Regions from separate parts of the Paenibacillus sp. FSL L8-0663 genome, predicted to be linked through region 1. Evidence: predicted binding sites of a transcription regulator. Region 1 holds the regulator's gene; each other region holds the start of a gene.
The links. The regulator Rex, encoded in region 1, represses fermentation and respiration genes when NADH is low (regulators of the CRP and FNR family bind a similar motif). The targets are predictions, from matches to a motif close to TTGTGAAATATTTCACAA.

Region 1 (6,332 bases):
GAGGGATATCAGTTTTTTCGTCAGCTTGCGCTAAAAGTGGAAGATTGGACGGAGCTAGCTGCTCCGCGTAGAGAAGATGACCCGAATCCACTGTCAGGTGTTACCTTTGAGGAGTACATGGATGATGTGCGGGACAATTTGCGTTCATCCTTGAGTCAATATGAGGAGCGCGAGGCGCAGATACAGATGATTGAGGGTGTGAATCAGGCACTGAGTGAAGACAAGCATCTGCTGATTGAAGCAGGTACAGGAACAGGGAAGTCTCTGGGTTATTTGCTCCCATCGCTGTATCACAGTGTGAAAAAGGGACAGCGCGTTATGGTGAGTACACATACGATCAACCTGCAGGAGCAATTACGCGAGCGCGACATTCCGATGCTGACCAAGGTGATTCCGTTTCCGTTCCGGGCTGCTATTTTCAAGGGTCGGGGACATTATTTGTGTCTGCGTAAGTTTGAACATAAAATAAACAGAAGAGACTTCGCTACACCGAAGGAAGATTTAATTACAGCGGCTCAGATGATCGTCTGGTTGACGCTAACAGAAACCGGTGATGATGAAGAACTGAATCTGAGCAACCGTGGAGGGGATTTCTGGGAAACGGTGGCGAGTGATTCAGAGTCCTGTCTTGGTCGTTCCTGCCCATGGTTCCGCAAATGTTATTATCATCGTGCACGCCATGAAGCAGGAATAGCGGATGTTGTTATTACGAATCACTCTAAGTTGTTCACAGACGTCAAAGCCAGTCATCAGTTATTGCCGAGCTATGAACATCTGGTGATAGATGAAGCCCATCACCTGGAGGAAGTAGCTGGTAAACACCTAGGTATGCATATGAAATATTTCACACTCGTGCATACACTGACGCGACTGTTCAAAGACAGCAAGAATGGACAACTGCCTTCACTTCGTCAACAGTTGGCGAAATCGGGGCACGAGAAGTCGGCAGATTGGGCCTCAACTATCGACCAGCTGTATCCGCTCGTGTTAGAGGTGAAGGAAACTTGGGACCTGCTAAGCGACAAGCTGTTTGGCATGTTGCCGGAGCGAAGTGATGCGACACCGGGTGAAACAGGACAGTTTTCTTCCCGTCTCAAACCTTCGGCCAAGCCTGCAAAGTGGGATCAGGCGGGAGCTTTGGAAAATCAGCTATATGTAACGATGAGCGAAATTTTGCGCAAGGGCGACAAGCTGATGCTGGACGTCAAGGAAGAACATGACGATTATGCGGCGGATAGCCTTATTACAGATATCACGGGTCTGCTCAAGGATTTGGCGGGGATTCGAGAAAATTTGCGCTTTTTTATCCGACTCGATGATGAAACAACCGTATACTGGCTCGAGGCAAGCGGGCAATTCCGTAGTAAATCATTGCAATTTTATGCGGTACCCGTCGATGTGAGCCGCCAGTTGAAAGAAATGTTTTTTGACAAAAAAAGAAGCATTATTCTGACTTCTGCTACCTTGTCGGTAGATAAGTCGTTTCAGTACATGATCGATCAGCTCGGCTTACAGGAGGCCGCAGATCAAGAGCGGCTGATGACTTCGCAGCTCCCGTCACCCTTTAATTACAGGGATCAGGTGTTGCTGGTTATTCCACGGGATTTCCCAAGTGTGAAGGGCAGTGTAGGAGATGCGCATTTTGTAGATATGCTCGTTAGCTCTCTAGGAGCGACTGCTCAGGCGACACGTGGGAGAATGCTCGTTCTGTTTACGTCCTATCGGATGCTCCGGCAAGTGTATGAGCCGCTCAAAGAGGCCTTAGCATCCAGCGAAATTACTGTGCTGGGACAAGGTGTGGACAGTGGAAGTCGCAGCAAGCTAACCCGCCGGTTTCAGGAAGCGAAAGCTTCTGTATTGCTGGGGACCAGCAGTTTCTGGGAAGGCGTCGATATTCCGGGGAAGGCTCTGACTTGTCTAGCCATTGTTCGCTTGCCGTTTCAACCGCCGAATCACCCGCTGCTGGAGGCAAAAAGCGAACTGCTCCAGCAGCAGAAGAAGAATCCATTTATGAAGCTGTCTGTACCGCAAGCGGTCATTCGCTTCAAACAGGGATTTGGTCGGTTGGTACGTACAGCGAACGACCACGGGGTCGTTATCGTTTATGATACGCGTGTGATTGAATCCTATTACGGAAAGCACTTTTTGTACTCGTTACCGGGACCAAAAATGGAGCATATGCCATCGGAGCAAATGGTGCCCCGCATCGCCGAATGGCTCCAATCCGCCCCGGAGACAGAGGCATAACGGACGGACATAAGTATGTTCGTTACAATTAGGGGGAGCAAGTATGAAATCAGATAAAATTTCAGAGGCTGTCGTACGGAGGTTACCCGTATATTTACGTTATCTGAATGCACTGCACAAACGGGAGGTGGCTACGGTCTCTTCTCAAGAGCTGGGACAGAGGCTAGATTTGAACCCGGCCCAAATCCGTAAAGATCTTGCTTATTTTGGAGATTTTGGTCGGAAGGGTATCGGTTATGATGTTTCTTATCTCATTGAGAAAATACGCCATATCCTGAAAATCGACCAACAAATTAATGTAGTATTGGTCGGAGCGGGTAATCTGGGGCAAGCCCTTTCGAATTATAACGCTTATTTAAAAGACAATATGAAGATTGTGGCGGTATTTGATGCGTTTCCGGATAAGGTAGGAACCAAGATCAATACATTGGTCGTGCAACCGATGGATGAACTGGAAGCGACTGTGAAAGAAAAAAACATTCGAATCGGGATTATTACCGTACCTGATTTTGAAGCACAGCACGTGGCTGATAGGCTTATTGATAGCGGAATTGGAGCGATCCTGAACTTTGCACCGACTACTCTCAAGGCACCAGCCAACATTCGGATTCATGCCACAGACTTTACAACTGATTTGCTTAGCCTCGCTTATTATTTGGAGGACGGAAAGGAAGAAGCACAATATGACAGTGAATAAATGGATGATTAAAAACGGATCTTTTGCCGTAAATGGACCAGAAGCAGGGGTAGTCCATGGTTTTATGATTGTGGAGGATAGTCGTATTACTTATATTGGCGAAACCTTGCCTGCGGGTGAGGAAGAGACGGAAGCGATCGATGGTAAAGGGCTATTGTTTTTACCTGGTCTGATCAATACTCATGGTCATGCGGCGATGTCTCTACTGCGTGGGCATGGAGATGATTTGGCACTTCAAGTATGGCTTCAGGAAAAAATGTGGCCTATGGAAGCCAAGTTTACATCTACAGACGTGTACTGGGGTACGTCCTTGTCTGTGCTGGAAATGCTGAAAGGTGGAACAACAACCTTCCTCGATATGTACGATCATATGGATGAGGTGGCTCGTGTGGCTGAAGAGTCAGGTATTCGTGCAAGTCTGATGCGTGGAGCAATTGGACTATGTTCGGAGGAAGAACAGCGAATCAAGCTGGCAGAGGCCGTGACTTTTGCGCGTAACTGGCACGGTAAAGCAGACGGCCGTATTACAACGATGATGTCACCGCATGCGCCATATACATGTCCACCTGCGTTTATTGAAAAATTCGTACAAGCTGCGCATGATCTGGACTTGCCACTGCATACGCACATGTCTGAGACGATCGCCGAAGTAGAGCAAAACGTACGCGACTACGGTTTGCGTCCGGTTGCACACTTGGATAAGCTTGGCTTTTTCTCCCGTCCTTCGCTTGTTGCCCATGGCGTTCATTTGAACGACGAAGAAATAGCTTTACTGGCAGAACGTGGTGTAGCGGTTTCCCACAATCCTGGCAGCAACTTGAAGCTGGCAAGTGGTGTGGCAAGAGTGCCTGAATTGCTGCGTGCAGGGGTTACGGTTTCTCTCGGAACGGATGGTCCTGCCAGCAATAATAACCTGGATATGTTCGAGGAAATGCGTCTGGCAGCACTTATTCACAAGGGTGTATCCGGTGACCCTACGGCAGTTCCTGCAAGTGAAGCGCTGCGTCTGGCAACAGAATACGGTGCAAAGTCGATTGGTTTAAAAGAAGTAGGAGCGTTGGCAGCAGGCAACAAGGCTGACTTTATCGCGTTGGATCTGAATCAGGCACATTTCTTGCCGCGTACAGATCTTATTTCCCATGCGGTATACTCTGCAAGCGCCAAGGACGTGGCTCATGTGTGGGTAGACGGTCGTCAGGTTGTGAAAAACGGCGAATGCCTGACTATGGACGAGGAACGTATCAAACATGAGGCACAAGCCGCCTTTGAAGGGCTGCTGTCGCGCTAATTCAGGTGTCACATCCCCTTAGAGAGGAAGCACGGGTTTGAAAAATAAGAAAAAATGGATAGCGGTCGCCATTTTGGCCGTGATACTGATCCTGGTCAGCATTTTCTGGTATTATTCCTATGTTACTCAAGACCAGGTGGCTGAGAAAAATGCCGCTATCATTAAGGCCAAGCAATCAGGTGGTCTGGTTAGCACGACTCAAACATGGAAGTCTGTGTGGGATCAGGTATATTGGGTGGTTCAAGGGAAAAATGCACAGAATGAAAATATAATGGTATGGGTTCCTTTTCAAAAAGTGGAGGGACAACCTAACGTACCTGCCGCAGATAATAGCGGTGTTCATACCGAGCTGCTGAAGAACGGAGTCGACGAGCAAAAAATGACGTCGCTAATTCAGCAGCAGCTTCCAGGTGTAAAAATTGTAAGCCTCCAGCCGAGTGTGTTCAATGGCGAATATGTGTGGCAGCTGTTTTACGATGATGGAAGCCATCATTACTATGCCTTTTACCGTTTTTCAGATGGGGGAGCGACGGGGGTAAAGTATACTTTGCCCAATAACTGAGCTGGTTGAGGATCAGCAGATGTGGAATGAATGACTAGTAAATGATTAAAAGCTCAAGAAAAAGACGTAAATGCGATGAAATTCGTATTTACGTCTTTTAGTCTTGCTATGCCGTAAAGATGAGCTGAATGCCAGCGAAGCATCTTTACCTACCCAACTTCTCTCCTAAGGCAAATTCATCTTTATGGCGGGCAACAGCGATCGTAAGATCAAATCCTACACGCAGCGTCCCACCTCCACCATAACCAAAGATTTTGCCTCATCACAACTCCTCCACACATTGCCTTCGATTTTAGATATACGTTATGATATACTATATTTTATAAGTGATAGACAAAAATGATAGAAAAAAGAATTGCTGATCACTGTAAGATCATGCAATTTGGTTGTTTGTTGACATTCGTCCCGTTTCTTCTGAGTTTTACATTTTGAGAGGAGGATGTTGTTTGAAATTGCGTGCAGTTCCTATCGTTGTGGCGGCAGTTTTGGCAGCTTTGCTGCTATTTGGGGGATGGTTCATTTACCGTCAGGTTACAATGCAAAGTCCTCTGGAAAAACTGGTTTCTCAATATCCAGGCGTGACAAGCGCTCAAATAGATATTAAACAGGATCAGGTTGTATTGAAACTAGATCTCAAACCGCAGGCGGATGTGGCCGGATTGGTCGATGTAGTTAAGCAAAAAGGACAATCCATCATTGGCAGCCGCACCATTAAGCTCGATATTGCAGACCGTTCCAATACAGCACTGAATCAATGGTGGTCTGAGGCTATGTTTCCTGTAGCCGAAGCGATGGAAAATAGAAAGTATACTCAAATTTCATCTACAGTTGAGCATATGAAAAAGAAAAAGACGGGTATCAAAGCTGATACCGACATGGATTCGAACAATGTCTATATCCGACTCAGCGAAGGGAAAGCGACCAAGTTTATCGTTTTGCCACGTCAATCTCAGCAGATGGGGGTATGGCCTAATGCCTAGATGGATCAAGGAAATATTAATCGGCATTGTGCCGGTAACCATTATATTTCTCGTTTTTATTGGGGTAAATATTATCCCTCTTCTAGTTGCTGGTGTGATGTTCAGCGGCTTGTTAATGCTCATGCATGCTCGTGGAGGCTTGGCCGTAGGTGCTGGGCAAGAACGTAAACGTAAAAAAAATGGCCCGGACAAGCTGACTTTTGAGGAAATCGGTGGGCAAGAAAGCGCTAAGCAGGAGCTGCGTGAGGCCTTGGATTTTTTGAATCGACATGATGAAATCTCCAAGTTTGGTATCCGTCCATTAAAAGGCGTTTTGCTCACAGGTCCTCCGGGAACAGGAAAAACACTGATGGCTAAGGCAGCGGCACACTATACTAATTCTGTTTTTGTTGCAGCCTCAGGTAGTGAATTTGTTGAAATGTACGTTGGTGTTGGAGCAGGTCGTGTGCGTGAGTTGTTCCGGGAGGCACGTACTCGTGCAGCCAAGGAAAAGAAGGAAAATGCAATTATTTTTATTGACGAAATCGACGTAATTGGTGGTAAACGTGAGGGTGGACA
Region 2 (6,332 bases), 1.9 Mb from region 1:
GTGGTGGCATCACGGTAAAGTCTCTGTGGATGTTGGCATGTCCGTCACCTTTTGGTTAAAATAGGTTATGTAACCTAAACCAAGTGACACGAAGGAGGATGCTGTATGTCTGTCTATTCACATAATGCCGTAACACCAGCGAATCAGGAGGTTTCTCTGAATACTTACGCTGGTAAGGTGCTGGTTATTGCGAATACCGCCAGTAAATGCGGACTTACCCCGCAATATGGGGATTTGCAAAAGCTTTATGACGAATATAAGGATCGGGGATTAGTTGTATTAGGCTTTCCTTGCAACCAATTTGGCGGTCAGGAGCCGGGCAGCAGCGAGGAAGCGTCTGAATTTTGCCAACTGAATTACGGGGTTAATTTCCCGGTATTCGCCAAAGTGGACGTCAATGGACCGGGTACAGCGCCTCTGTTTGAATATTTGAAAAAGCAACAGCCTGGAGAACAGGAAAATGGGACAATTCAGTGGAATTTTACGAAATTCATTGTGAATCGTGAAGGTGTACCTGTGGGTCGTTTTGAACCGAAGGAGTCACCAGAAGCGATGAAAGCAGCCATTGAGCAATTGCTATAGTAGCTTTGCCTTCATTCCAAAATATATGTTTAAAAAGGTCTGATTTCCGGCATGTCTCCGGGAAGCGGACCTTTTTTTGTTCTCTACATGTGCATTTGTCTAAAGGGGGAGCATCATGTGAAAGTCGATTCCATGGGCATAATCAGGCCGCCTACAGGGGAAACTGAATGGAGCAAAAAAACATTTCAGCAAACAGTTGATCTCGTATATCCTTTCTTTTTTAAATGTGGACAAATTGTGAATATCACAAAAAGCTATTGTAATGTGAAAAATATCACACTATAATAAGTGCATGAAGTGAAATAAATCACAAACACTAACGAGCTGTTTACGTGAAACTATTCACAATTATTATACAGTTTATGCCCACACACCAAGGAGGAATTCAACATGAAAGTAGCAGTTATCGGATGTACACACGCAGGCACAGCAGCTATCGTTAACACAGCTAAATGTTATCCAGATGCAGAAATTACCGTTTACGAGCGTAATGATAATATTTCATTTTTATCTTGTGGTATTGCGCTGTACGTAGGTGGTGTCGTCAAAGATCCGCACGGCCTGTTTTATTCGTCTCCAGATCAACTGTCTGACTTGGGTGTAGTGACCAAGATGCTTCATGAGGTAACGAGTGTGGATACGGCTGGCAAGTCCCTGCATGCCCGTAATCTCCAAACAGGTGAAGAATTTACAGACACATTTGATAAACTAATTGTGACCACGGGATCATGGCCCATTATTCCAAAGCTGGAAGGCATTGAACTTGATCATATTTTGCTCTGTAAAAACTATAATCATTCCAATGATATCATTGAGAAAGCCCAGCACGTACAGAACATTACAGTCGTGGGAGCTGGATACATTGGTGTTGAATTGGTAGAAGCTTTCCAAATGAATGGTAAAAATGTAACGCTGATCGACAGTGCTGATCGTATATTGAATAAGTATTTGGACCATGAGTATACAGACCGGATTGAAAGTTCCCTGAAGGAACATGGCATTAAGCTGGTACTTGGCGAGACGGTGAGTCGTTTTGAGGGTACGAACGGTAAGGTAAGTAAAGTCGTGACCTCTAAAGGAGAATATGAAACAGAGCTTGTTATTCTCTGCATCGGTTTCCGACCTCAAACGGATCTGCTCAAAGGTCAGGTAGATATGTTGCCTAACGGTGCGATCATTGTGGATAACTATATGCAAAGTAGTTGCCCGGACGTGTTTGCAGCAGGCGACAGTTGTGCAATTCGCTATAATCCGACCGGCAAAACGGCTTATATCCCTTTGGCAACCAACGCAGTTCGTATGGGTACGCTGGTGGCACGTAATCTGGTGCAACCAACCATTGCCTACATGGGAACCCAAGGAACTTCGGGTATCAAAATTTACGAAGACAATATCGCAGGAACAGGCATGACGGAAGCTGCGGCAACAGATGAAGGCATGACTGTAGAAGCTGTAACCATTGAGGACAGCTACCGACCTGAATTTATGCCAACCTCCGAAAAAGTGTTACTGAAAGTGGTATATGAACAGGGGACGCGGAGAATTCTGGGTGCTCAAATTATGTCGAAGGTGGATTTGACGCAATCCATTAACACGCTATCCGTAGCCATTCAAAACCATATGACTATTGACCAGTTGGCCTTTGTCGATTTCTTCTTCCAGCCGCATTATAACAAGCCTTGGAATTTCTTGAACGCGGCAGGTTTACAAGCTTTGCCTACAATATCCGAACGGAACCCAGTTACTGTATAATTAGATTTGTCTGTGACATTGTTCATAAGTTTGTCAACAATCTGAGGCGTACGGATGAATCCTTATAGTACAATATAGAGTAGCATAAGGATCAGGGGGGAAGTAGCTTATGGGTTTGTTTTATATCCTTTTTCTTGTAGTCGTGGCGCTGATAGGCCTCGGTGGAGTTCTTTGGTTCTTAAGAGCAATTGAAAAGGAAGAATACAATTAAATGTAAAGCGCGTAGTAGCGCAGTAGATGTAATAATACAGAAAAACAGTCCTTTTTTCAGGGGCTGTTTTTTTTATAGTTACGAAAGTGATTTTTTTCACAAACTTAATCACTGATTTTAAATAAAATATGAAAGAAGAATATTTTAGTGAATAGATATTAAAGGAGCGGGGATATATGGCGAGCTATAAACCGGGGCAAATTGCTGAAAAGACGGTGGAAACAGGAGTGGCCAAGGCGAACAACCCGTGGACTGTGGCGGTGGTACTGGGATTTTTGGCAGGTGCATTTATTGCACTCGGGTTTTTGCTGGATATACGTGTTATTGCAAGTGCGCCTAAAGAATGGGGAAGCATTGCCACCTTTATTGGAGCTGCGGTGTTCCCTATTGGTCTGGTATTAGTTTTGATCGCAGGCGGAGAATTGCTGACCGGCAATATGATGGCGGTCCCTTTGGCGAGATGGGCAGGACGAATTAAGACAGGAGTCATGCTTCGTAATTTGGCGATTATTACGCTCAGTAATTTTGCAGGTGCGTTATTCGTTGCATTTTTCTTTGGGCATGTGCTGGGTTTGACAGAAACGGGCCCTTATCTGGACAAAGTGGTGGATATGGCAGGACATAAGCTACACGAAAGCTTTTTGCAGTCTTTTATATCGGGTATAGGATGTAACTGGCTCGTAGCACTGGCTGTATGGTTGGCATATAGCACAGACTCCATTGGCGGCAAAATTATGGGGATTTGGTTCCCGACCATGGCCTTTGTGGCTATTGGATTTCAGCACGTTGTTGCCAATATGTTTCTCATTCCGGCGGCTATTTTTGCAGGCCACTTTTCATGGGCAGATTATGTTATGAACTTCATTCCGGTCTGGCTGGGGAATTTGGTAGGAGGTAGCCTGTTTGTGGCTGGAGCCTACTGGTTGGCCTATCTGAAAAAGCCTCAAGCCAGCGCACATCCAGTGAATGAATCTCCAACTACTTCTTCGGTTGCACATCCAATCCGTTGATTGATCCTACCTAATCATGGTACTTTAAACAGCAATGAACAAAGCAAATCCGCCATGACAGGCCCGGGGGAACGAAACCTGTCATGGCGGATTTTTTTGGGAGTGGTCCATGATTTGGCATGGAGGATGAGTGTGCGCTCGTCCATGATGCCTTGATCTTTTTTACCCTCAGTAAGATATGCTGAAACAGGATGTTGAAAAAAATTATGATTCTTAAAAAATCCGTTTTGCTCTATGCAGCAGACGGATTTTTTTAATATTTTGGAGAGCGGCTGTGTGGGAAAATCCTTCTCTTGCCATCGGCCAAAGCTGTGGATATGATAAGATCAGTGTAATTTTTGGAAACGGTAACGGAAAGGAGCATCAACACTATGGATCATCGCAATAGCGCGCCTCGTGAGGCCACGCTTCAACAAGACTTACAAGGGGGACAGCGGATGACGGAGCAGCAGGACGGTATTTTTCCGGCTGTATGCCCGTTAGATTGCCCGGATACGTGTGGGCTCCTGCTTCACAAGGAAAAAGGAAAGATAATCAAGGTGACTGGAAACCCAGATCATCCCATTACCAAAGGGGCTATTTGTAACAAAGTTCGCAATATGACGGAGCGGGTATATGATCCTGATCGGGTGCTCTATCCGTTGAAGCGTATAGGCCCCAAAGGAGAAGGGAAGTTTGAACGAATTAGCTGGGAGGAGGCGGTCAATACCATTACAGGTCGGTTCAAGGAGCTGATCCGTACGGACGGACCGGAATCTATTCTCCCCTACAGCTTTTATGGCAATATGGGCGTATTGAGTGTGGATGGAATGGATCGCCGATTTTTTAATGCGCTGGGTTCAAGCCAACTGGATCAGACGATTTGCAGCGTGGCTGGGAATGAAGGCTGGGCGTCCGTTATGGGTTTTAAGGGCGGCACCAGCCCGGAGGACACGGAGGATGCAGACCTCATTATTGTGTGGGGTGGTAATGTCATTAGCACCAACATGCATCAGGTCGTTTTGGCTGAGAAAGCACGTAAAAAAGGTGCTAAGGTGGTCGTTATTGACGTTCATCGTAACCGGACGGCGCAATGGGGGGATTGGTTCATTCCGTTATATCCGGGGACGGATACAGCGCTCGCGCTGGGTGTTATGAATGTACTGTTCGCTCAAGGACTGACGGACGACGAATTTTTACATCGCTACACAGTAGGTCATGAGGAACTGCGCGAGCATGTTAAGACCTATACACCAGAGCGGGTTTCGCGGATTACCGGCGTGCCGGAAGCGGATATTATCCGTTTGGCGGAAATGTACGGAACTGCGAGAGCAGCGTATATCAATATCGGTAATGGGCTTCAGCATCATGATAATGGCGGTATGAACGTACGTGCGGTTACATGCTTGCCTGCGCTCACTGGACAATGGCTGAAGCACGGCGGGGGAGCGTCACGCTCCAACGGCGCTTATGCCAAGATTAACAGCGCCCATCTGGAGCGTCCTGATCTGCGACAGAACCCGGATGCCCGGATGATTAACATGAACCGGATCGGAGAAGCGCTGCTACAGAAGGAACAGCCGATTAAGGCGTTATTCGTATATTGCAGTAATCCGGTAGTTGTAGCCCCCGATTCGGAACGGGTGACTAAAGGATTTGAACGAGAGGATTTGTTCACAGTCGTTCATGACCTATTCCTAACCGATACGGCCCGCTATGCAGATATTGTGCTGCCTGCCGCGTCTTCTTTTGAAGGAACAGATCTATACAAATCGTACTGGCACCACTATATCCAAATGCAGCAGCCCGTCATTGATCCGCTTGGGGAAAGCAAAAGCAATTATGAGCTGTTTAGCCTGCTCGGACGGGCAATGGGCTTTGATGAAGCTGCCTTTACGGAAAGTGAAGAGGAGATGATCGCAGGCGCGCTTGATAATCCAACGAACCCTTATCTCAACGGTGTGACCTTGGAATCCTTAAAGAAGTCACCTTTTGTAAAGCTTGATATGACGCCAAAGGCCACTTATTTGGATCGTTTAACCACGCCTTCAGGCAAGATTGAGCTATATTCGGAAAAAATGAAACAAGCAGGTCTGCCCGCGATGCCTTCTTATGTGCCACTGATTGAAGGGTACGACGGAGAGCACCGACCGCAAGCGGACGAGCGGTATCCATTAATGTTTATTTCACCGCCAAACCATAATTTTCTGAATTCTACTTTCGCTAACTTGCCCAAGCATCAGCGACTGGAGCGGGAGCCCTTGCTACAAATTCACCCGGAGGATGCTCAGACAAGAGGCATCGCGGACGGGGAGCCGGTTACCGTATGGAATGATCGGGGGACGTATGAGCTGAAAGCCAAAGTCACCGATCTGATGCTGCCCGGTACAGTGATTAGTCAGGGATTATGGTGGGAAGGCAAAGGACGCAGACAGCGTGTCAATGTGTTAACCTCTGATCGGCTGTCGGATATGGGACAGGGGGCTACTTTCTTCTCAACGGTGGTGAATGTGAAGCGCCAATGAGATTATGCCTTTTATGGCGTCAGATGCAAAAGGAGAAACAAAAGATATGAAATGGTTGGAGTCTTATCCGAAAGAAGTGAAAGTGTTTCTCATTGCCAGCCTGATTAATTCTGCTGGAAGTTCCCTGATGTGGCCGTTGGTTAGCATGTATGTGTTTGACGAGCTAAACCGTAGTATGGGAGATGCAGGAATTGCGATTTTAGTGCAGTCTCTGGGCGGAATTTTTGGTCAAGTGTTGGGCGGAGCCCTCTATCACCGTATTGGAGCCAAGAA
Region 3 (6,332 bases), 3.1 Mb from region 1:
CTTCTTAATAACAGTGCTGATGAGCGTGTTAACCTAGAGCGGAATCCCCTGCGCAATACCCGCAATGTATTTTTGTAGGTCTCGAAGTCCTCGGATGGAGGGATAAGGGCGAATAAATTTAACGAGGAGTCATTGAATCCGTAGGTTTCATACATGATTCTCAGATTTTCCGTATTTAACACGTTACCTCTAAGATAGGTGGGATGTTCCTGATGATACCCGACCACCTCTTTGATGCAATAAAAAGGGATCTTCAAGCGATGCAGTCTATAGCCAAGGTCCCAGTCCTCGAGTCCATAGAGCACAAACCGTTCATTGAAACCTCCAATACGAATCAAGTGACTGCGTCTGGTGGCTACACAACGAGTAACCAGCAGCATCCAGGGGGCTACGTCCGTTGAGGCAAATTGTTTCTGCGTATTCGGAGGAACCCTTGTGGGACTAACTACTTTAGACAGTGCACCCGTTTGGTGAAGGATATCTTCTGGGGTTATGATCGGAGTAATTTCGTTTGCTGCTTCATAGTCAGCATTCCATAAGTTGGACTGCGTAAGTATGTTGCGACATTGTTCTTTTTCTTCAGGAGAAAAGTCAGGGTAATAATGGGTAAAAGCATCGTCCCACGAGTGAGGAATGCCTGAAAGCACGGACTTGGGATATTTACGGTGATAACGGCTCACGATCCTAATAAATTCCGGTAATACTACAAAGTCAGCGTCGCAGAAGATGATGTATAGCCCTCTTGCACGGCGCAGTCCCAAATTTCGAACGGCAGATCGACCGCGTTGTTCCTGATGTGACACATAGATAAGAGGATAGGATGCTTTGAAGCCTTCGACCATTTCTCTCGTTCCGTCTGTAGAACCGTCATCAGCTACAATGACTTCGAATAGTTGCTTTGGATAGGTTTGTGTCTCAAATGAAGCGAGTGTAAGCAACAATTGCTGGACTCGATTATAGGTTGGAATGATGACGCTGTAGCGGATAGCCAATATGATCTCCCCCCCACCATTTTTATTAGTGAACGTATGAACAAGATAAATAATAACAATGTATTCAAGGATTTTAGCCTGGTCTAGTCAAACATCCCTCAAGGTTCGAAACAGGCTTGGTCTTATCGCGGAAGTTAAGGTGGGAGTTCTGTATTTTCTGCTAATTTGCAGGTACGTTCAGTGGTGTTATGTATGTATAATCATGGTATTATGCATAGAGATGTAAAGTAAAAGCGCGGGCGTTTCCTATCCGCTGAAAGCCCACTCAGCATACAGAAACAAACATGAGATGAAATGGGCAAGTTATGGTAAACTATATGGAGTTATAGAAGACCTGAAAGAGGAGTACTATATGACACAATTTGTCTATAAGCAAATTATTGACGATCTCAAGATGAAAATCTTTGCTGGAAAGTTTGCAGATATGAGATTGCCAGATGAACGTAGTCTTAGTGAGACTTACCAGGTTAGTCGTAGTTCAATTAAACGTGCTCTGACTAAAATGGAGAATGTCGGAATTATTTTTAAAAAACAAGGTTCCGGGACATTTATTAATCCATTATACATAAGAAATGAATCTATCTTTAACTACGAAGGCTCTAATCTAGGAGTCACTGATAATTTTCAAATGCATGGTAAAAAGCCTAAGATCAAAGTATTGAGTTTTGAGGTCATTCCGCCAACAGAAGAATTACAGCGCGATTTGTTCTTGGAGACTCATGATTTTGTTTACAAAATTGTCCGCTTACGTCTGTTTGATGATGATCCTTTTATGATTGAAACGGGCTATATTCCCATTAAAATTGTCCAGAATTTAAATCAGACAATTATCGAGGGGTCCATTTTTAATTATTTGGAGGACTCGCGGAACTTGGCCGTCACCAAATCTTTTTTATCCATTTTTGCAGAACCGTCTCAAGAGAATGATCAAAAGCTGCTACATTTAAATGAAAATGAGCCTGTAGGTATTATGGAAGGTGTGTTCTTTTTAGATAACGGTACGCCATTTGAGTTTTCTCATATGCGATTTCATTACAAATATTTAAAATTTAATACCTTTGTATCGGTTCACTAATGATAAGACTGGAGAATTCTCCGGTCTTTTTTTTATAATTTTGAGAAAAGGATTGGAGCCTGCGATTGCAACGTTTATTACAAATTTTATTGGTTTATACTTCTATATATTTTAATGTAAGAGCTTTTTTACTGTCTTTTTAATTTATATTTCATAGTATGTTCAAAATTTCACAAAATTGGACCGTATCACTTGTGAAAAAGGTTGAATTTAATCGGCACGGCGTTATGATGTACATGTAGATGAAATTTCCGGAAATAAATTACAAACAATACTACTTAGGGAGTGGACACCATGTCATTATCACCCGTGTTAGCAGATTATTCATCTAAAACATATTTAGAAAAACTTGATGCATATTGGCGTGCAACGAACTACATTTCGGTAGGTCAGCTTTATTTAAAAGATAATCCTTTGTTGAGAGAGCCTTTAAAAGATTCAGATGTGAAGGTTAAGCCTATTGGACACTGGGGCACAATTCCAGGACAAAACTTTATTTATGCACATCTAAATCGTGTTATTAATAAATATGATTTGAACATGCTTTACATTGAGGGCCCTGGTCACGGCGGTCAGGTTATGGTTTCAAATTCATATCTGGATGGAAGTTACACCGAAATCTATCCGCAAATTACGCAAGATATCCCAGGTATGAAGAAATTGTTCAAACAATTCTCTTTCCCTGGCGGTATTGCTTCACATGCTGCTCCTGAAACACCTGGATCTATCCATGAAGGTGGAGAATTAGGCTACTCCCTTTCTCATGGTGTAGGTGCCATTCTGGATAATCCTGATCTGATTTCGGCTGTTGTTATTGGTGATGGCGAAGCTGAAACGGGTCCACTAGCCGCTTCGTGGTTCTCTAACAGATTTATCAACCCGATCACGGATGGTGCAGTGCTGCCAATCTTGCACTTGAATGGCTTTAAGATTAGTAACCCAACGATTATGTCTCGTCAATCGAAAGAAGAATTGACCTCATACTTTAAAGGTTTGGGCTGGGAGCCATTCTTTGTTGAAGGTGAAAATCCGGATCACATGCATCCAGAAATGGCGAAAGTATTGGATACGGCCATCGAGAAAATTGAAGCTATTCAAAAGAATGCGCGTGAAAATAATGATCTTACTCGTCCAGCGTGGCCGATGATTGTATTCCGTTCACCTAAAGGCTGGACGGGTCCAAAGGAATGGGACAACGTGCCGAATACAAATTCATTCCGTGCCCATCAGGTTCCAATTCCGGTTGATCAAAAAAATATGCAGCACGCACCTGCTTTGTTAGAATGGTTGAATAGCTACAGACCAGAGGAATTGTTCGACGAAAACGGTCGTTTAAAACCTGAGCTTGCTGAAATTCTACCTACAGGTGATAAACGTATGGGAATGAACCCTGTTGCGAATGCGGGTAACCTCATTAAAGACTTGAAATTACCGGATTTCCGTAACTATGCGCTGGATAATTCCGTCCCTGGTAAAGTGATTGCGCAAGATATGTCGGTTTTAGGGAAATACGTTAAAGATGTAGTTGTCTTAAATGAAGAAAATCGTAATTTCAGAATCTTCGGGCCGGATGAAACGATGTCTAACCGCTTGGCACCTGTTTTTGAAGTAACCAAACGCCAATGGATGGACCAAATTATTGAACCTAATGATGAATTTTTGTCGTCCTATGGCCGCGTAATTGACTCCCAATTATCCGAACACCAAGCTGAAGGATTGCTGGAAGGTTATGTGTTAACTGGTCGTCATGGTTTCTTTGCAAGTTACGAAGCTTTCCTGCGTGTGGTTGACTCAATGATCACCCAACACTTTAAGTGGCTGCGTAAAGCAACGGATCAAGGATGGCGTGCAGATATCCCATCATTGAATGTCGTAGCAACTTCAACGGTGTTCCAACAGGATCATAATGGGTATACACACCAAGATCCAGGTTTGTTGGGTCATTTGGCTGATAAAAAACCGGAATTTATTCGGGAGTATCTGCCAGCGGATGCCAATTCCTTGTTGGCTGTTTTCGACACCATTTTAAACGACCGTCAAAAGATCAATTTGATTGTTTCGTCCAAACACCCACGTCCACAATGGTTTACTGCTGATGAAGCGAAGGAATTGGTGGATAAAGGGTTGAAGATCATTGACTGGGCAAGTACAGATCAAGGTGGAGAACCTGATCTTGTCATTGCTTCTGCTGGTACAGAGCCAACGATTGAAAGTTTAGCTGCGATTTCCATTTTGCATGAAAAACTGCCTGAATTGAAGATTCGGTACATCAACGTGGTAGATTTGCTGAAACTGAGAAGTCAAAAGCTAGACCCGCGTGGATTATCTGACGCCGAGTTTGATCATTTTTTCACAAAGGATAAACCAGTAGTTTTCGCTTTCCATGGTTACGAAGGTCTGATCAAAGATTTGTTCTTTGATCGTCACAATCATAATTTACGTGTACATGGTTACCGTGAGAACGGCGATATTACGACACCATTTGATATGCGTGTATTGAATCAAATGGATCGTTTTGACTTAGTGAAGGAAGCTGTTCTCAACTTACCTGACGCTGGGAAGTACACCAACATTGTGGATGAAATGGATGCTACGGTTAAGAAACATCATCAATTCATTCGCGAAGAGGGCATTGACTTGCCAGAGGTAGAGAACTGGGTATGGAAAGGCTTGAAATAAAAATTAAGACGCTTCAACTTTGTGTTGGACAACCAAGCAATTCAGCATGAAGTGGAATATATGATTTGGTAGCGGTATACGAGTGCCTGACTCCTTGAATTCAAGTATGATTTCAACGGGGATCAGGCACTTTTTGATGTAGCATACAGAGAATTTAATAGGAAAGTCACGAACTGGTGGGTAATAAGTATAGGAGGAACCGAGTCATTTGCTGTATTTTTCTGAGCATTAAAGGTGTTGCGGTATAAGAGAATAGTAAAGGAGGCTGTTAATATGAACGATCCAATTCCGGAGAAGGTATTGAATGATGGCACTAAGGTGCCCGTCATTGGATTTGGGACTGCTGGATTGAAGGGTGCAGATGGAGTCAAGGCAATTACCAGCGCGATTGATGCAGGTTACCGTCTGATCGACACAGCGTTCAACTATGAAAATGAGGGTGCTGTCGGGAAAGCGGTCCAGCAGAGCTCTGTGCCCAGAGAAGAATTGTTGATTTGCTCCAAACTACCAGGTCGCCGACATGCTTACCAAGAAGCCATTGTAACGATCGAAGAGTCATTATATAGAGGAGGTCTGGACTATTATGATCTGTACCTAATCCATTGGCCGAATCCCCAAATTGATCGATATGTTGAAGCCTGGCAGGCGTTAATTGAGGCGAAGAAAAGGGGCTATATCCGTTCCATTGGGGTGTGCAATTTCTTGCCCGAGCATAATGAACGTTTAATTCGGGAAACAGGTGTCACGCCGAGCTTAAATCAAGTTGAATTGCACCCATTATTTAATCAGGAACATCAGCGTGCAAAAGATGCTGAACAGGGCATCGTGACGGAATCGTGGAGCCCCTTGGGTCGTGGTCACAGTATGCTGGAGAATGAAGAGATTGGGAAAATTGCTGCTGCTCATGGTAAAACGAATACACAAGCGATTTTACGTTGGCATATCCAACTTGGAGCAATCCCGATCCCGAAGGCCTCTTCTTTAAAACACCAAACGGAGAATTTGGATATTTTTGATTTTGAGTTGTCTCCAGAGGAAATGAACATGATTTCGGCATTTAGCAGTGAGGATGGACGGATCTGGGGGCAGGACCCCAAGTCCTATGAAGAACTATAATCAGGAACAATAAAATAAAGGGGTTCAAAAATCTGTAGCGGGTTTTTGGACCCTTTGCTTTTATCATAAAACGAACACACATCCGAAAGTGATCAGTGGGTCAGTATATAGAGCTATAATGAACATTTTTTACTGGATTTGATGTATGATATGGTGGAATGTAGTCCTTTCGAAGGAGGTCATCATGGGAATTTTGTCGAGGTTTAGGGATATTATGAAAATGAATGTTAACGCCTTAATGGATAAGGTGGGAGATCCGGAGAAAACCATTGACGATTATATGCGGAATTTGAACAGTGATCTAGGCAAGGTGAAAGCGGAGACGGTATCAGTATTGGCTGATGAGAGAAGGGCGAAAAGAGCACTGGATGAATGCAAAGCCGGGATCAAAAAGCTCCAGCATTATGCCAGTAAGTCTGTGGAAGCTGGTAATGAAGAGGAAGCTCGAAAGTTTCTGGAGAGAAAAGGTT
Region 4 (6,332 bases), 2.4 Mb from region 1:
TACGGGACAAGAGAGTACAAAATCTGGTCCTTTGGTCAGCAGTGGGCTATCCGTTCAATGACATCGTCAAAATTACGGAGCGAAGCGTGTACGATGAGTCTGTTAAAACCGGTCATGCCGACTATTTGGGCTATAAGTTTACGCCTGCTTATTTTGAGTCGTTAGCTCAATTTCAGCCGTTCCAGGAGGCCGTTAAATTTAACGGGGATGTGCTCGTCATTCATGGAACCTCGGATGATATTATTCCTGTCGATTATGCATTTCTGTTTCAAAAGATATTCTGGATGCGTCCAGAGGGACGCTGTGATAAAGAGATTATTTTCCAGGGAGATCACACTTTCTCGTCAGGTAAAGAGCGGCAACGGCTCATTGATCGGACGCTTGAATGGCTGGATGAACAGGAAAATATTCAACGTGATTGGCAGCACTGGATGATCTGATTTCAGTGTGTAACGGATTGTATTGGAAATTGCGCCTCCGCCGGAGTAAAATGGAAGAGTAACACTATACTGGCGTGTGGAGGTTGGCAGCGATGACATTACCCTCAATTTTTGTTGCGCATGGTTCACCGACACTGGCTGTAGAAAATAACGCATATACCAGCTTTCTTGCAAAGCTGGGCGCGAGCCTGCCCCGACCCAAAGGAATTGTCATTTTTTCCGCGCATTGGGATAGCCCCGATCAATGTATTGGCGCGGATGATCAGCATGCAGCGTTGCACGATTTCTATGGCTTTCCTGAAGAAATGTACTCAATCGATTACCCTGCACCAGGCGATCCAAAGCTGTATGAGGAGATAGAGCATCTGTTCAGTCAGCATAACTTGTTCCACCAGCCGGTACGGAACCGGGGACTGGATCATGGAGCATGGGTGGTTTTGCGGCATATATATCCTGATGCGGACATACCGGTCGTACCGTTATCTATTGATTCTCGGCGCGCTCCTCAAGAGCAATACGAGATTGGACGGATGCTGGCGCCGTTGCGAGAACAAGGGATTTTGATTATCGGTAGCGGCGGATTGGTCCACAACTTGCGGACACTCAAGCAGACGAGTGAGCCAGCCGATTGGGCCGTTCAATATGATGACTGGATTGCACAGCAGCTTCAAGACTGGAATTTACGTCACTTATTCCAATATGACAAGAAGGCTCCATACGCCAAACAGGCGGTACCTTCTTATGGAATAGAGCATTTTTCACCTTTGTTTTATGCGATGGGGGCTGCGGATCAGGAGCGCTCCGCACATAAGCTTTTTCAGTCGTATGTCCTTGGCTCGCTGAGTCTCAATTGTTGGGCTTTTGGTCAAGAAAGTGATACGTAAATGTAAAAAAGAACTTCCGAATCCACATGCTGTGTGGGAATGGAAGTTCTTTTGTGTATTTTGCGTCTTCGATTAATTAGAAGGCACGTTCTTTTTTAGCCAAGTGGATACCTGCGTAGTACGTTGATCTCCATTTTGATCCAACAGTGTCATAAATGCTTTCAGCTTTTGAATGTAGGTACTCTTCGAATCCATATTACGTTGAACGACCCATTGATACCCTTTTTTAGCATTCGGATGAATCTTCCCGGTGTCATAATCGAATAATGGCGTATTGTTCGTGCCATAGAAAGTATAGAAGAAGTACAGATCGTGCAATTTTCTTATAGCTTGTGTACGATTGGAATGTGGATATTGGTGTAAAAACAATTCCTGTGCCAGCACTCGTCCGGCTAACTGTTGATAGCCGATACGGAGCGCGGCATCTTTGGTAGCAGCCTGTCCGGATTCCATCGACATGATGTCAATATAGCTGCGGATATCTGCCGTGGTGTGCTTCCCGAATACTTTATATTTTTCATAGTTGATGATTGGGTAATACATGCCTTCTGCGGTTTCAAGTTTGTAGCCGGCATCTCTTGTTTGAGTTAGCAACTTTTTCAGGTTCGCATCGCTTGTACGGCTGATTACATTTGTGAACGAATCACCGGGTTTATAGATTTGATTTATTTTGGTTTGAACAGAGGTCGGGTATAGGGTCTGTGCATAGGAATCCAATTGCTGGTTCTGTGCATTTTCCAGATGAAGCACCATGAGGGTAGCTTGAGAAGCTGGAATGGATTGAATATGCTTTTGCAAATAAGTGAATGCCTGAGATAGCTTGCCGGGTTGGCCTAGTAGCTGCTCGAAGGTCTTGGAGATATGTTGTACACTTTCTGCCTGAGATGTCGTAGTAGACGTCGCCGCTTGGGCTGATGCCGTATATCCCGATCCCATAGTCTGCACTGTGAAAGTTACTGCTGCGAGCATGAGATAGGCTTTGGTGATTTTTTTCATGATATAACCCTCCATTACGTTCTTTGATGTAACTGTAGTGTATAGGGTAAATGTATCGTGAGCATTCCATGTTGTATCCAACTTGTAAACGTTTGGGGAGGATAATGAATCCGATAAAAGAGTCCGAGTTAGGAGGAGCTAAAATCCTCCTTGTGAGCATAACAGCGCAAAAAAATAACCATTATCCCGGAGGATAACGGTTATTTGGGGGATGTTTAAGCGATTTTTCGACTAGGGTCCGCTGGAAAGGTATCTTTATTTTTACCAAACAGTCCACGCAGGAAGGGCAGTACCCAACGGTCAAAGCCAATTCTTCCGGCATTTGCGCCAGCAACTACGAGGAAGATTTCAAACAGCAGGTAGATTGCATTGGTGCTTACTGTACCCGAGAACAGGAACGAGAAGTTCATAACCATGGCCATCAAAGCAGCCAGTGTAGTCAATGTACCGAGAAGCAGGCCAACCCCGACCAAGAACTCACCCAACGGGATCAGGACGTTGAACAAACCTACATTCGGCAGGGCAAAGGCTTCGAGGAACGATCCCCACCAGCCTTGTACAGCGGGATGGTCTCCACCTGTTTTAGCAATGGCCCCCGAGATAAATCCGCCTGCATCGAATCCACCTGTCAGCTTTTCAAGTCCGTGAGTCATCCATTCATAACCTAGATAAACCCGTACGACAGTCAGCAACCACATTGCGACTTTGTTCTCACGTAACCAGCTATTAAACATTCAAACCACTCCTCTTTCTTAATCTATAATGTTGGTTGTATTTCATTTTGTTGGGATGATCATCTTTGCTACACCTTTATTGTAGTAGGTTCAGTTACAGTTATTTGTGATAAAAATCACAAAGTCTGAATATTTTTAAAATTTTAATGTCTTCAGATAAGTATTCTATAGAGAGGTCATGCTTCAATCAAGACAAAAACAGGAAATAAAGCTTATAATGAGAAAAATAACGAAGTGGAGGGATGAACTTGTCCGGGCCCATTTCCCAACGAAATCATTGGTTGCGTGTAATGGCCTCAGCTCTGTTATGCATGACGCTGATGTCTTGTTCTGCTATGTCCAATACGGGAGATACTGAACCCGTTCCTCAACCGACCAAGCATAAAACAGAGAAGGAGGCGCTTGAACCGCCGAAGGAGCAGTCTACTCCGGCATTTACAGCTCCGCTTACCGGTCTTCCGGTGGAGCAGCCAGTTTTGGAGCGACCGCTCGCTGTCATGATTAACAATGCTCCAGCAGCACGTCCGCAGGCAGGACTTAGTCAGGCAGATATGGTATATGAAGTTCTTGCAGAAGGCGGAATTACCCGTCTGGTCGCTTTTTTCCAAAGTCATGGCGGAGATGTAAAGGTTGGTCCGGTCCGTAGCATTCGTCCGTATTTGATTGAGCTGGGCGAAACTTATGGTGCGTTGCCGATACACGCAGGGGGAAGCACAGATGCCTATGCGATTTTACAGCAGCAGCGGAAGGAACATTTAGATGAGATTTCAAATGGAGGGGCATACTTCTGGCGAAGCAAAGATCGTCGTCCTCCGCATAATCTATACACGGACGTGAATAGACTGCGCAAAGGAAGCGATAGTAAAGGGTATGCTACGCATACGGACGTTCCAGTATATACTTACCTTAAATCCGGCGAAACCCCAGTTATGGTGGACGAGACTGCAACATCTTTACAAATCCGGTTTTTGCTTAAAAGCTACCGGGTATCTTATACCTATGATCCAGCGGATCAACAATATAAGCGTTTTGTGAACGAAAAGTCACATGTGGATCAAAATAATAACCAACAGCTCTCAGCAGCCAATGTCATTGTGATGAGCACCAGGCATCGAACGTTGGATGATGTAGGCAGATTAAGTGTTGAACTGGACGGCAGCGGAGAGGCCATGGTGTTTCAACAAGGACAGTTAATACAGGCTGAGTGGCAACATACGCCAGGTGATGCGATTCGTTTTATGAAGAATGGGGTTGAAATTCCGTTAACGCCAGGTACATCCTATATACATGTGGTGCCTGCAGATACACCACTAAAGGAACATGTAACCATAGAAGTGAATTAGAAAACGAATTACACCTTTTTAGGAAAAAATTGTCGGATAATGAGCTTATATGTCGGGCACTGTATACGTATATCATGAAATTTGCTTTTACAAACATTACAAAAACATTGATGAGTGTGATAAGATAGCAAAGGTTGTCTATTGCAGTCGAAACAGGTTGCGGATATTTTCGTAAAGGGGTAATCGTTATGAGATTGAAGAAAAAGGATATATTCTTCGAGACGTTGGAAAATATGGCAGATACGATCGTGCAAGCAGCCGATTATTTTGCCCAACATACTTCAAATCTTCAAGATGTGACTTTGTTTACAAATGAAATGAAGAAGTATGAAAATAAGTGTGATGATTACACACACACGATTATTACTGAACTGAACAAGACCTTCATTACGCCGTTGGAACGCGACGACATCATGGAACTGACAACAACCATGGATGATGTGTTGGACGGTCTTGAAGCGACGGCTTCCCGTTTTTATATGTACAACATTACGGAGCCGGACGAGTATATTGTGCAGTTCGCTGATATTCTGCGTCAATCAGCTTACGAAATTCAGAAAGCTGTACATCTGCTTTCACAGAAAAAATTGCTGGCCATTCGTGAATACACTATTCGTCTGAATGATTTGGAAAATCAGGGGGATGAATTGTTGCGTATTTGCATCAAAAACCTGTTTGCAACTGTAACTGACCCTATTGAACTGATTAAACGCAAAGAATTGTACGAACGCCTTGAAACGACAACGGATTCATGCGAGGATGTTGCAAATATGCTGGAATCCATCATTATGCGTAACTCGTAAGGAGTCCTTTTACATGGATACAAGTTTACTGGTATTGGGTATTGTTATTTTTCTTGCTCTGGCATTTGATTTTATTAATGGGTTTCATGATACGGCGAACGCGATTGCAACTTCGGTATCGACCCGTGCATTGACCCCGCGACGTGCGATTATTATGGCTGCGGTCATGAACTTTCTCGGGGCAATATTGTTTACAGGGGTTGCGAAGACGATTGGTGGAAGTGTGGCTGATCCAACCAAGCTTACGAATGGAATTGATATCGTCATTGCGACGCTGATCGCTGCGATTATCTGGAACCTCTTAACCTGGTGGTTCGGTATTCCTTCATCCTCTTCTCATGCATTGATTGGTGCATTGGCTGGAGCGGTGTATGTAGGTGCAGGATCGGAAAAATTAAACTGGAGCGGCTTCATCGGGATTGTCGAAGGACTTATTTTCTCCCCGTTGATTGCTTTTGTTGTCGGTTACATCGTGATGATGATTTTAAAATACATCTTCGCTCATCGTAGTCCGCATACGGTGAACAAAGGGTTCCGTACAATGCAGGTCATTACAGCAGCGCTTCAGTCGTTCACGCATGGTACGAATGATGCTCAAAAGGCGATGGGGATTATTACATTCGCACTCGTTTCGTCGGGGTATCAGGACCATTTGGAAGTACCCATGTGGGTAAAAATTTCAGCCGCAACAGCCATGGCGCTAGGTACATCTATCGGGGGCTGGAAAATCATCAAGACGATGGGAACCAAGATTTTTAAAATCGAGCCAATTAACGGATTTGCAGCCGACATTTCGGGAGCCTCTGTTATTTTCACAGCTACATTGCTTCATTTGCCCGTAAGTACCACTCATGCCATTACTTCGGCTATTTTGGGTGTGGGTTCTGCGAAGCGTTTTTCCGCTGTGCGTTGGTCGCTGGCCGGTCGAATTATTATTACTTGGGTGATAACGATACCGATTGCTGCGCTGTTATCTGGATTGATTTTCAAAATTCTTTTCTAGTTCGTTATTATTTCTTGAAAAATAGGTACACACTATAGAACACACAATAAGCTTCCGTCCGCTTTTTGCGGCAGGGGCTTATTGGCATTCTGGGGCAAAACGGCTTCTTCAAAGTTTACACCTCCAGAT

Region 2: a site for Rex is predicted at 2,630-2,647, ahead of MKY75_RS23030 (formate/nitrite transporter family protein). Genes of this name have one in related genera too.
Region 3: a site for Rex is predicted at 2,226-2,243, ahead of MKY75_RS01035 (phosphoketolase family protein). Genes of this name have one in related genera too.
Region 4: a site for Rex is predicted at 3,159-3,176, ahead of MKY75_RS04145 (DoxX family membrane protein). Genes of this name have one in related genera too.

The regions. Positions count from the first base shown of each region.
Region 1 covers NZ_JBBOYM010000001.1:3,303,902-3,310,233, reverse strand. Annotated here, with positions in the region: gene dinG (ATP-dependent DNA helicase DinG) at 1-2,247, shown strand, start outside; gene MKY75_RS14230 (redox-sensing transcriptional repressor Rex) at 2,291-2,944, shown strand; gene MKY75_RS14225 (amidohydrolase) at 2,931-4,232, shown strand; gene MKY75_RS14220 (cell wall elongation regulator TseB-like domain-containing protein) at 4,270-4,794, shown strand; gene MKY75_RS14215 (hypothetical protein) at 5,241-5,774, shown strand; gene MKY75_RS14210 (AAA family ATPase) at 5,767-6,332, shown strand, end outside.
Region 2 covers NZ_JBBOYM010000001.1:5,206,547-5,212,878, reverse strand. Annotated here, with positions in the region: gene MKY75_RS23045 ((2Fe-2S)-binding protein) at 1-18, shown strand, start outside; gene MKY75_RS23040 (glutathione peroxidase) at 106-582, shown strand; gene MKY75_RS23035 (FAD-dependent oxidoreductase) at 973-2,334, shown strand; gene MKY75_RS23030 (formate/nitrite transporter family protein) at 2,722-3,555, shown strand; gene MKY75_RS23025 (molybdopterin-containing oxidoreductase family protein) at 3,927-6,059, shown strand; gene MKY75_RS23020 (MFS transporter) at 6,106-6,332, shown strand, end outside.
Region 3 covers NZ_JBBOYM010000001.1:230,598-236,929, forward strand. Annotated here, with positions in the region: gene MKY75_RS01025 (glycosyltransferase family 2 protein) at 1-992, opposite strand, end outside; gene MKY75_RS01030 (GntR family transcriptional regulator) at 1,345-2,067, shown strand; gene MKY75_RS01035 (phosphoketolase family protein) at 2,362-4,746, shown strand; gene MKY75_RS01040 (aldo/keto reductase) at 5,020-5,862, shown strand; gene MKY75_RS01045 (PspA/IM30 family protein) at 6,047-6,332, shown strand, end outside.
Region 4 covers NZ_JBBOYM010000001.1:927,881-934,212, forward strand. Annotated here, with positions in the region: gene MKY75_RS04130 (alpha/beta hydrolase) at 1-440, shown strand, start outside; gene MKY75_RS04135 (dioxygenase family protein) at 533-1,324, shown strand; gene MKY75_RS04140 (hypothetical protein) at 1,397-2,320, opposite strand; gene MKY75_RS04145 (DoxX family membrane protein) at 2,536-3,054, opposite strand; gene MKY75_RS04150 (DUF3048 domain-containing protein) at 3,303-4,397, shown strand; gene MKY75_RS04155 (DUF47 domain-containing protein) at 4,586-5,200, shown strand; gene MKY75_RS04160 (inorganic phosphate transporter) at 5,214-6,203, shown strand; gene MKY75_RS04165 (hypothetical protein) at 6,236-6,332, opposite strand, start outside.